One region of the Mesorhizobium sp. M0152 genome, then DNA from elsewhere that is predicted to be linked to it. Evidence: predicted binding sites of a transcription regulator. Region 1 holds the regulator's gene; each other region holds the start of a gene.

Region 1 (3,724 bases):
GCATGGGCCTGGTGCTGAAAGGCGAACTGTTCACCGGCACCCATTCCTCGGGCGGCGAGTTCGGCCACATGATCCATCGGCCAGGCGGCGCGCTCTGCCGCTGCGGACGGCGCGGCTGCGTCGAGGCCTATGCCGGCAATTATGCGATCTGGCGCAATGCGAGGCAGCTTGGCGAGGACACCGAGCCGGTCGACGTCAGCGACGCCGACATGCGTACGCTGGCGGCCTCGGCGCGCGAAAAAGACGGACCGGAGCGCGAGGCCTATCGCAAGGCCGGCGAGGCGCTCGGCTATGGCCTCGGCAGCCTGTTCGCGCTGATCGACCCGGCGCCTGTCGCCATGGTCGGCGTCAGCGCCGCCGCTTTCGACCTGATCGAGCCGGCCTTGCGCGAGGCCATCGCCCAGACCGCCGGCGGCCAGCACTCGGAATCGATTTCCTTCGACACCGAGCCCAACGAACTGCCGCTGATCAGGGAAGGTTGCGCCATGCGCGCGCTGACCTTCGTCGACCAGGAGATTTTCGCGCCTGGCGTGCAGGCGAGAGCTGGCACTGGAAAGAACGTAGCCTGAGTGGCGTCCGCCGTCGATGCCGCAGACCATCGTCGATTTTGGATATTGCCGAAGTCGTCCCAATGTCGTCATCCCAGGGCGCAGCAGGAGCGAAGCTCCGTCGCGGAGACCCTGGGATCCTGCCGCGACCGTAGTCGTGGAGTGCAGGGGAGCAGAATTCTGCATCGTGGCAGCACTCCGAAGTCGCGGCACAGGATCCTCGGGTCTGCGCTGCGTCGCTACGCTCCTTGCTACGCCCGTGGATGACGAAGTGACTGCCGTTTTCGGCTAGTCGCAAAACCTCCGAGACCCGCCTTCGGAAGCCCAATCTGACGGAACTTCCGCGCCAAAGACCTAATCTTCCCTGATCGCGTAGCCGGCGCCGCGAATGGTGCGGATGACATCGGGCATGCGGCCATTGTTGACCGCCTTGCGCAGCCGGCCGACATGCACGTCCACCGTGCGCTCGTCGATGTAGATCGTCTCGCCCCAGACATTGTCGAGCAGCTGGCTGCGCGAGAACACGCGGCCGGGATGGCGCATCATGAATTCGAGCAGGCGGAATTCGGTCGGCCCGAGCCGGATCTCGCTTTTCTTGCGATAGACCCGGTGCGATTCGCGGTCGAGCACGATGTCGCCGACCTTGAGCACGCTGGACAGCACTTCCGGCTTGGCGCGGCGCAGCAGCGCCTTGACCCGGGCCATGAATTCCGGCGTCGAGAACGGCTTGACCAGATAGTCGTCGGCCCCGGTGGAAAGGCCGCGCACGCGGTCGCTTTCCTCGCCGCGCGCCGTCAGCATGATGATCGGCAATCGCTCGGTCTCGGCGCGCATTCGCAGGCGCCGGCAGAGTTCGATGCCGGAAACCGCCGGCACCATCCAGTCGAGCACCAGAAGGTCCGGCACGTTTTCCTGCAGCCGGATCTCGGCTTCGTCGCCGCGCGTCACCACCTCGACCTGGTAACCCTCGGATTCCAGATTGTAGCGGAGCAGCACGCCTAACGGCTCCTCGTCCTCCACCACCATGATGCGTGGCGCGATCATCGCCCGGTCACCCCGCCGTCAGGCCGCCGGCGCCGACATCGCCGTTTCGTCCTGCTTCGGACGATTGGCGGGCAGTTGCGTACCGGTCAGGACATAATAGGCATTTTCGGCGATGTTGGTCACGTGGTCGCCGATGCGTTCCAGATTCTTGGCGCAGAACAACAGATGCGTGCAAGCGGTGATGTTGCGCGGATCTTCCATCATGTAGGTCAGCAGTTCGCGGAACACCGAGGTGTATTTGACGTCGATGCGCTCGTCGTTGGCCCGCAGCGTCGTCAGCGCGGCGGCATCGCGCGCCGCATATTCCTCGATCACGCCCTGCACCTGGATCAGCACCAGCTGCGCCATCGCATCGATGGAATGCGACAGGTCACGCGGCGTGGCGGTGAGGCCGACCGTGCCGACGCGCTTGGCGATGTTCTTGGCAAGATCGCCGATGCGTTCGAGGTCGCCGGCCATGCGGATCGAGCCGACGACGTGACGCAGATCGTCGGCCATCGGTTGACGCTTGGCGATCAGCGTGATGGCGCGGTCGTCGAGCTCGCGCTGGCGCGCATCCATGATCGCGTCATCGGAGACGACGCGTTGCGCGAGAGCGTTGTCGGTGTTCAGCAGCGCTTTGGTGGCGCCGCCGACCATCGAACTGGCGAGGTCGCCCATGTCGCTGATCAGCCTGCTGATCTGCCCTAGATCCTCGTCGAAGGCTGCGACTGTGTGTTCGGCCATGACCTTGTCCTCGTGTCTGTAAATTCGCCCGGACTGCTCAACCGAACCGGCCGGTGATATAGTCCTGGGTGCGCTTGTCGTCGGGAGTGGTGAACATCTTGTCGGTAGCGCCCTCCTCGACCAGATAGCCGAGATGGAACATCGCCGTGCGCTGCGACACACGCGCTGCCTGCTGCATCGAGTGGGTGACGATGACGATCGTGTAGTTCTGGCGCAATTCGTCGATAAGTTCCTCGACGCGCGCGGTGGCGATCGGGTCAAGCGCCGAGCAGGGCTCGTCCATAAGGATCACCTCTGGCGAAACCGCGATGGCGCGCGCAATGCACAGGCGCTGTTGCTGGCCGCCGGAAAGACCGGTGCCCGGCTCTTGCAGGCGATCCTTCACCTCGTTCCAGATCGCCGCCTTTTTCAGGCTCGATTCGACAATCTGGTCCATGTCGGCCTTGCCCTTGGCCAAGCCGTGGATGCGTGGACCGTAAGCGACGTTCTCGTATATCGACTTCGGGAACGGATTGGGCTTCTGGAACACCATGCCGACGCGAGCTCTGAGTTCGACGACGTCGATGTTTTTGTCGTAGATGTCCTCGTCGTCCAACGTGATCCTGCCGGTTACCCGCGCCGAGTCTATGGTGTCGTTCATGCGGTTGAGGCAACGCAGGAAGGTGGATTTGCCGCAGCCGGAGGGGCCGATCAGCGCCGTCACCTGGTTCTGGCGGACGTCGAGATTGACGTCGAACAGCGCCTGCTTCTCGCCGTAGAACACGCCGACCTTGTCGCCGCGCATCTTGATCACTTCGTTCGACTTGGCGCTCATCTTGTCGCCCACTGCGTTTTCGAGGGACTGTTCGGTCATGATGTTCATACCAGATGCCTTCTTTTACCAGCGCCGTTCGAAGCGGCGCCGCAGCACGATCGCTGTGATGTTCATGGCCATGAGGAAGACGAGCAGGATGATGATGGCACCCGACATGCGCTCGACGAAGGCGCGCTCTGCCTCGTTGGCCCACATGTAGATCTGCACCGGCAGCGCCGTGGCCGGATCGAAAGGCGTCTTCGGATAGTCGGCGACGAAGGCGACCATGCCGATCAGCAGCAGCGGCGCGGTTTCGCCGAGCGCCCGCGCCAGGCCGATGATGGTGCCGGTGAGGATGCCGGGGGCGGCAAGCGGCAGGATGTGCTGAAACACCATCTGCATCTTGGACGCGCCAAGGCCGAGCGCCGCCGAGCGGATCGATGGCGGCACGGCGGCCAAAGCGGCCCGCGTGGCTATGATGATCGTCGGCAGCGTCATCAGCGTCAACACCAGGCCGCCGACGAAAGCGGCCGAGCGCGGCATGCCGAGGAAATTGATGAACACAGCGAGTCCAAGCAGGCCGAAGACGATCGACGGCACCGCCGCCAGATTG
Region 2 (3,724 bases), on a different contig from region 1:
AGGTCCTCCCCGGTGATAACTGCGGAAAGCGTCAGGCCGAAGCCTTGTCGATATACTTCACCGCGTCGCCGACGGTCAGGATGGTTTCGGCCGCGTCATCGGGGATTTCGACGCCGAACTCTTCTTCGAACGCCATGACGAGTTCAACCGTGTCGAGGCTGTCAGCGCCCAGATCATCGATGAAGCTCGCCTGCTCCGTCACTTTGTCGGCATCGACGCCAAGGTGCTCGATGACGATCTTCTTGACGCGCTCTGCGGTGTCACTCATTTGGGCATCCTCGTCTTTTGGTTGTCTGTCTTCGTTAGCGGGCAGAATGCCGCTAATCAAGCTGAAAGATGGTCCTGCCGGTAACGCAATGGCTACGGACCGGTTTTTGCCCGAACCGCCGGGTTGCAGGCCGCATTACACGAAAATTGGCTCAGGTCCAAGGCGAAATGGGCTCTTTTCACAAGCCGGCAGCCTTGCCGCAGGAACCTCATTCAGATCATCGCCATGCCGCCATTCACATGGATGGTCTGGCCGGTGACATAGGCCGCTTCATTGGAGGCGAGATAGGCGACGGCGGACGCGACCTCGGCGCTGCTGCCCATGCGGCGCGTCGGGATCGCCGCCATGATCGCCTCTTTCTGCTTGTCGTTGAGCTTGTCGGTCATCGCCGATTCGATGAAGCCCGGGGCGACGCAGTTGACGGTGATGTTGCGGGTGGCGATCTCCTGCGCCAGCGATTTGGAAAAGCCGATCATGCCGGCCTTGGAGGCGCAGTAATTGGTCTGGCCGGGATTGCCGGTGACGCCGACCACCGAGGTGATGTTGATGATGCGGCCGTGGCGGCGACGCATCATGGGGTGGGTGAGTTCGCGCGTCAGCCTGAACACGGCCGTCAGGTTGACCTCGATAACATTATCCCAGTCGGCGTCAGCCATGCGCACGAACAGGCCGTCCTTGGTGATGCCGGCATTGTTGACCAGGATGTCGACCCCCTCGAGATCGACCTCCGCCTTCTGGCCGAGCGCCTTGACTTCGTCGCGGTCCGACAAATTGGCCGGGAACAGCTTGACCCGGTCGCCCAGCTCGCTGGCCAGTGTCTCCAGTTTCTCGATGCGCGTGCCATGCAGGCCGACGATCGCGCCCTGCGCATGCAGCACCCTGGCGATCGCCTCACCGATGCCACCCGATGCGCCGGTAACGAGCGCCTTGCGGCCAGTCAGTTCGAACATTTTTGTCTCCTGATTGAGAACAGAGCACACTCTATAGGGATGAGATCAAACGGCACTTTATGCAAGCGCCGCCAATGCCGCCTCGACCTCGGCCGCGGTGCCGACCGCCGCGGTGGCGATGTCACGGTTGATGCGGCGGGCCAGCCCCGAAAGCACCTTGCCGGCGCCGACTTCGTAAAGCGTGGTGACGTCGTTTGCGCCGAACCACTCCACCGTCTCGCGCCAGCGCACGCGGGCAACCACCTGCTCGACCAGACGGCGCGCGATCTCGTCCGGGTCGTTCGTTGGGGTGACGGTGACGTTGGAGATGATCGGGACCACCGGCGTGGCCTTGGCCACGCCAGCCAATGCCTCGCGCATGATCTCGGCCGCCGGCGTCATCAGCGCGGAATGGAACGGCGCCGACACCTGCAGCATCAGCGCCCGCTTGGCGCCTTTCTCGGTGCACAGTTTCGCCGCCAGTTCGACCGCGGCCTTGGCTCCCGAAATCACCAGCTGGCCGCCGCCATTGTCGTTGGCGACCTGGCAGACGGAACCTTTGGCGGCCTCGGCGCAGGCGGCTTCCACATCCGCCTGTTCCAAACCGATGATCGCCGCCATGGCGCCCTCGCCGGCCGGCACCGCCGCCTGCATGGCATTGCCACGGATACGCAGCAGCCGCGCGGCATCGGCGACCGAAACGAAACCGGCGGCGGCGAGCGCTGAATATTCGCCCAGCGAATGACCCGCGACATAGGCGATCTTGTCCTTCAGCGAGAAGCCGCGCGATTCCAGCGCCCTGACCGCCGCCAGCGAAACCGCCATCAGCGCGGGCTGGGCATTGGCCGTGAGCGTCAAGATCTCTTCGGGACCTTCCCAGATCAGCTTCGACAGGTTCTCGCCGAGCGCATCGTCGACTTCCTGGAAAACCCTGCGTGCTTCGGGAAAGGCGTCGGCGAGATCCTTGCCCATGCCGACAGCCTGGCTGCCTTGTCCCGGAAAGGTGAATGCGACGGCCATGCGTGGGCTCCCGAGGCTTGGTTCTGCTTGCCTGATACACGATTTTTCATGCCTGTGACGCAAGGCGGGCCGCCAAGTCAAGCCCGGTTCGGCTTCTTCGCGGGGCAGCATGGCAAGCCGAGTGCCTGTTCCAAAAGGCTTTTTGGCGATCACTCCTGATGAAAACCGCTCACGAATCGTTTGCTGGCTCTTCTTATTTTCGCCACAGGCGCTAGCTTTGCGTGACAATTCCATGACAATCGAGTGACGCGCTTGTCGCTGGGTGGGAAAGTTGAAAGTGGCCAAGAGTTTGAAACGCGCCGGCAAAGCCGTGCCGCAGTTCCTGGAAGACGATCCGTCCACCGGCTATCTGCCGGGCCGGAGATGGCCGGTCGTCCGCTATGGGCTGATCAGCCTGGCGATCTCGGCTGTCCTGGTGTTCGCCATTGAATTGACCGTTCGCGGCGATGTCGCCGGCACCGTTTCCTTCTTCCTGCAGCCGCTCAAGCCGGGGTGGACCACCATCGTCGTCTTCGCGCTGGTTCTGATCGGTCTCGACGCCGTGCTCGGCCGCAGTCATCAGAGCCTGATGATCGTCGCGCCGCTGACCTTGTCGCTGGCCTTCGTCGGCCACCAGAAATCGCATTATCTAGGCGACCCGCTCTATCCGACGGATTTCCTCTACGCCCGCCAGATCTTCGCTCTGCTGCCGCTCCTAGTGCGCGACAGGCCGATGACCGCGCTGGCAATGGTCGCCGGCATCGTCGCCGGCCTGTCGCTGCTCGTCTATGGCTGGCGGCTCTGGCGCCGCAAGGTTCCAGCACTCAGCCGCAAGGGCCGCCTGGCCCGGCTGACGCTGGCGGTGCCGTTGCTTGCCTTTTTCGTCTCGATCATGGACTACGCCACGTTTTCATGGACCCGCGACCGGCTGCAGATCATCCCGATCATGTGGGACCAGAAGGAAAACTATGCCTCCAACGGTTTTGCGCTCGCCTTCGCGCTCAACGTGCCGATGGCGCATGTGTCGGCGCCGCCGGGATATTCCGACAAGGCAATCGCGGCGATCGACCGGCCACCGGTGACCGCTTCGGTACCCGACGAAAAACCCGACATCATCATCGTCATGAGCGAATCCTTCTGGGATCCAACCACGCTGCCCGGCGTCACCATCACCCCGGATCCCATTTCCACCGTGCGGTCGCTGCGTTCCGGCTCGATGTTCTCGCCTGAATTCGGCGGCATGACCGCCAACATCGAATTCGAGGCGCTGACCGGCTTCTCGAACGCCTTCCTGCCGGCCGGCAGCATCCCCTACCAGCAATATGTGCGCACGCCAACGCCTTCGATGGCGACCTTCCTGAAGAGCGAAGGCTACAAGGCGCGCGCCATCCATCCAGGCACCAACTGGTTCTGGAACCGTGGCGCGGTCTACGCCGATTTCGGTTTCAACGACTTCAAGTCGGAAGAGACGCTGCCGCCCATGGAAAAGCGCGGACCGCTGGCATCGGACGCCGCGATGACCGACGAG
Region 3 (3,724 bases), on a different contig from region 1:
GCCCGGCTCGATGACGCCGCGGTCGGTCAGGCCAACCGCCTCGGCCGGGTTTTTCGACACCATCGCGACCGCCTGCGGCAAGGAAATGCCTTCGACGACGTCGCCGAGGAAGAAAGCGGACTGGATCAGGCTGAAGGGGATGTAGTCGGACGACAATATGTCGAGCAGGCCGTCGCCGGCCAGCGTGCGGGCCGAGACATTGCCCGAATGCGAGGCGCCGCGCATGACGTTGGGCGCGCCCATCAGCACGCCGAGCCCGGCTGCTTTCGAGGCCCTGGCGGCTTCCTCTGTGGTCGGGAACTCGGCGACGCGCACGCCTTGCTCGATCGCTTCGTCGACATGGCCAGTGGTGGCGTCGTCATGGCTGGCCAGCACGATGCCGCGTTCCTGGCACGCGGCGGCGATCACCGCCCGGTTCGGTGCCGAATTGCGCGCCGATTCCTCCATCCGCTTGTCGCAGAACAGCTTGAAGTCGCGGTCGGTCAGCTTCAGCTTGCGTTGGTAGTAATAGGCATAGGTCTCAAGATCGACGAACTGGCGCTGGCCCGGCGCATGATCCATCAGCGATGCCAGCTTCACTCGCTCGTCGCCGTCGAAATGCGCGAAGGCGGCGAGGCAATCCGGCGCCGAAACCTCGCAGCGAAGATGGATGAAATGGTCGGCGCGCAATCGATCCTGCCGGACACTGTCCTCGATCGCGTCGGCCAGCTTGCGCATGTCGGCCGACGTCATGTCGGCGTCCTCGTCCATGCCGACGCGCAGCGCATCGAGCACGGTGGTGATGCCGGCGGTCGCCACCTGCGCGTCATGGGCAAGCACGGCGGCGATCGGGTTCCAGCGCACCTTCGGCCGCGGCGCGTAGTGGCCCTCGAGATGATCGGTGTGGAGTTCGACCAGTCCCGGAATGATATAGTCGCCGCCCATGTCCTCGCCGGTCCGGCCAATGCCGGCGCTTGGGCCGGCATCGATGCCGGCAATAAAGCCGTCGCGCAGCACCAGCGACCCCTCGACGATCTCGTCGGCAAGCACGATGCGGGCATTGTGGAGAACGGTCTCGGCGGTCATTTCAGGCAGTCCTTGGTTATTGGCGTAGACACCAGTCAGGCGGTTTTTCTGGCGGGCCGGCGCCCGAGTGCGTGATGGGAAAGCACCATGAACGGCGCGCCCGGTTCGGTTTCGACGAACAGCGTCAGCGCATCCACCAGCACCGGCTGTTGCAGCACCTCGGCGAACACGCTGTCGATTGCTAGGCGAAGACGAGGGCTTTCCTGTGGCCCCGCCCGGCCTGACAGCGTCATGTGGAAGCGAAAGGTGTCCATGACATAGGGATAGCCCCATTGGCACAGATTGCGGAACTCGGCCGGCTTCAGTGAATCCGGGCTGCGCCGCTCGATCTCGGCTTCGCTCAGCGGCGCGCGAAACCGGTCGAAATCGCGCACCACCTCGTCGGCGAAGCGGTTGAGCGGAGGCAGCGGTCCCTCCGGCACCAGTGCGAAGAAACCGTCGATCTGGCTGACCACGAGGCGGGGGATCGTCACTGTCGAAGTTGTCTCGGCAAAAGCATCGAGTGCCGTGCGCAACGAGGTCTCCGTCTCGTTGGCAGCCAGCTGGAAGGGCGCTTTCAACGTTGCGTGAAAGCCGTAGCGGCGAGCCGAAGCCGTGTGGAACGCCACTTCCGCCGCCGACAGGTCGCCCACCGCCTCAACCGGCCTTGTCGCCGCGCCGAACGGATCGCGGCCCAGCCAATTCGCGGCGGTCCGCGCCAGCTTCTCGTCCTGCCGGGGGGTGAAATAGATGGCGTAGCGCATCGAAGATCCTCGTCAGCCCGTTGCCATAGGTGATTTCCATGACGGATTGACGAAGCTTTGAAGGGTTTTCGAAGGCAAATCGACCCCGCGGGTCCTTAGCCGACGATTTTTCCCGATCTGGACCAACGGGTTCATCCTTAAACGCGCAACGGTCAGGCCTTCATCAGCCATTCGTGCTCGGGCGCGTTGTGGAATTTCCATGTCCGCTTCGGCCCGGCCATGACATTGAGATAGTAGAGGTCATAGCCGTGGCAGGCGGCGCAGGGGTGATAGCCCTTGGGCACCAGCACGACGTCGCCATCCTCGATCGCCATCGCTTCGTCCAGCGCGCGATGGCCATTCTTGTCGGCGTCGGTGTAGACGCGCTGGAAGGCAAAGCCCTGCGGCGGGTTGAGGCGGTGATAATAGGTCTCCTCGAGGTAGGATTCAGCAGGCAGATTGTCCTGGTCGTGCTTGTGCGGGGGATAACTCGACGTGTGGCCGCCGGGCGTGATGACCTCGACCACCAGCAAGGAATCGGCCGGCTTGCCTTCCGGCAAGATGTTGGTGACGTAGCGCGTGTTGGTGCCCTTGCCACGCACCTCCTGGCCGAGATCATCCGGTCCGATCACCCGCACCGGCAGCCCGCCGCCAAGGCCCGGCGCCGAGCAGACCGCGAGTTCCAACTCCGTATCGGCGCTCACGGACCACTCCGATCCCACGGGCACATAGACCGACCAGGGCTTGCCCTCGAAGGGCGACATGCGCTGCCCGAGCAGGCCGAGATCCTTGCCGCCGGCCTTGACCGTGCCCTTGCCGGTGACGAACACCAGGCAGATCTCGCGATCCCCTGTCTGGCCCGAAGCAGTTTCCCCAGGCCTCAGCCGGTGCAAATCGAAACCGACATAGGTCCAGCCGGCGCTTTTCGGCGTCACATGGGCGACGCGGCCATGACCCTTGTCGGCCTTGAGCAGCAGTTTCGACATTGGCAGCTCTCCTAAATTCCATGACACGGGATTGGCACCTACTGTTTCGATGGACTATCGCAGGCCTTGAAGATTTGGCCGGGTCCTCCCAAACTTCGTCATCCTAGGGCGAAGCAGGAGCGAAGCTCCGTCGCGAAGACCCTAGGATCCATGCCGTAGCCCCAATCGAAGTGAGCAGCGGAGCGAAATTCTGCACCGCAGCCGCTGTTTTTACGTCGCGGCATGGATCCTGGGGTCTGCGCCGCGTCGCTTCGCTCCTTGCTCCGCCCCAGGATGACGACGCGAGAGGCGTTTCGGCTAATTTCCAACGCACGCTATCAGTCATGCGCGCAGTGCCCGACCCGTAAGCCTTCTGGGCCATGGACGGTTATTCCTTCGGCTCGGTCGTGGTCTTGGCATCCTCGGCCGGCTTGTAGAGATAAAAAAACTGCCAGAGGCCATAGCCGGCGAAGCCGAGCGCGATGACGCCCCAGAACGGCGTGCCGGTGGCGAACTCGATGGCGGACCAGATGACGCAGACCGCGACGACGGCGACACGTCGCCACAGCGGGCGGAAGAAGGGGTGCTCGGAATCTTTCATCGGGCCAACCTACAGCAAGCCTGGCTCAGCGAGAACCACCACGAGCAGGTCCACACGTCAGGCCCACACGTCAGGCATTGGGAAACCCTTGCGTCTCCACCGTGTAGCCGGCCGCCGTCATCACCCGCATCAATTCCTTGTGGCCGACCTGCGCCATCTTGAGTGGCGGGTTCTTCTTCGGGTCCTGCTCGGCTTCGACCACGAACCAACCTTCATAGCCATGATCGGCGAACCGCTGCACGATGGCGCCGAAATCCAGCGAGCCATCGCCCGGCACGGTGAAGGCGCCAAGCGCCACCGCGTCGAGGAAGGACTGCTTCGTCCGGTCGAGCCTGTCGATCACGTCCATGCGCACATCCTTCACATGCACA

Evidence for each region. Region 1 encodes PhoB, which activates phosphate uptake and scavenging genes when phosphate is short. Its sites were predicted from a motif close to TGTCATNNANCTGTCAT; they were not measured.
Region 2: NKJ26_RS21190 (LTA synthase family protein) is a predicted target of PhoB. The motif match lies at 2,439-2,455, and genes of this name have one in related genera.
Region 3: NKJ26_RS17605 (DUF1045 domain-containing protein) is a predicted target of PhoB. The motif match lies at 1,847-1,863, and genes of this name have one in related genera.

The regions. Positions count from the first base shown of each region.
Region 1 covers NZ_JAMYTH010000021.1:101,384-105,107, forward strand. Annotated here, with positions in the region: gene NKJ26_RS20955 (ROK family protein) at 1-569, shown strand, start outside; gene phoB (phosphate regulon transcriptional regulator PhoB) at 903-1,592, opposite strand; gene phoU (phosphate signaling complex protein PhoU) at 1,611-2,318, opposite strand; gene pstB (phosphate ABC transporter ATP-binding protein PstB) at 2,356-3,180, opposite strand; gene pstA (phosphate ABC transporter permease PstA) at 3,196-3,724, opposite strand, start outside.
Region 2 covers NZ_JAMYTH010000022.1:33,690-37,413, forward strand. Annotated here, with positions in the region: gene NKJ26_RS21175 (acyl carrier protein) at 32-268, opposite strand; gene fabG (3-oxoacyl-[acyl-carrier-protein] reductase) at 481-1,218, opposite strand; gene fabD (ACP S-malonyltransferase) at 1,276-2,217, opposite strand; gene NKJ26_RS21190 (LTA synthase family protein) at 2,495-3,724, shown strand, end outside.
Region 3 covers NZ_JAMYTH010000016.1:74,618-78,341, forward strand. Annotated here, with positions in the region: gene NKJ26_RS17600 (alpha-D-ribose 1-methylphosphonate 5-triphosphate diphosphatase) at 1-1,065, opposite strand, end outside; gene NKJ26_RS17605 (DUF1045 domain-containing protein) at 1,101-1,808, opposite strand; gene iolB (5-deoxy-glucuronate isomerase) at 1,961-2,773, opposite strand; gene NKJ26_RS17615 (DUF3329 domain-containing protein) at 3,141-3,353, opposite strand; gene iolE (myo-inosose-2 dehydratase) at 3,424-3,724, opposite strand, start outside.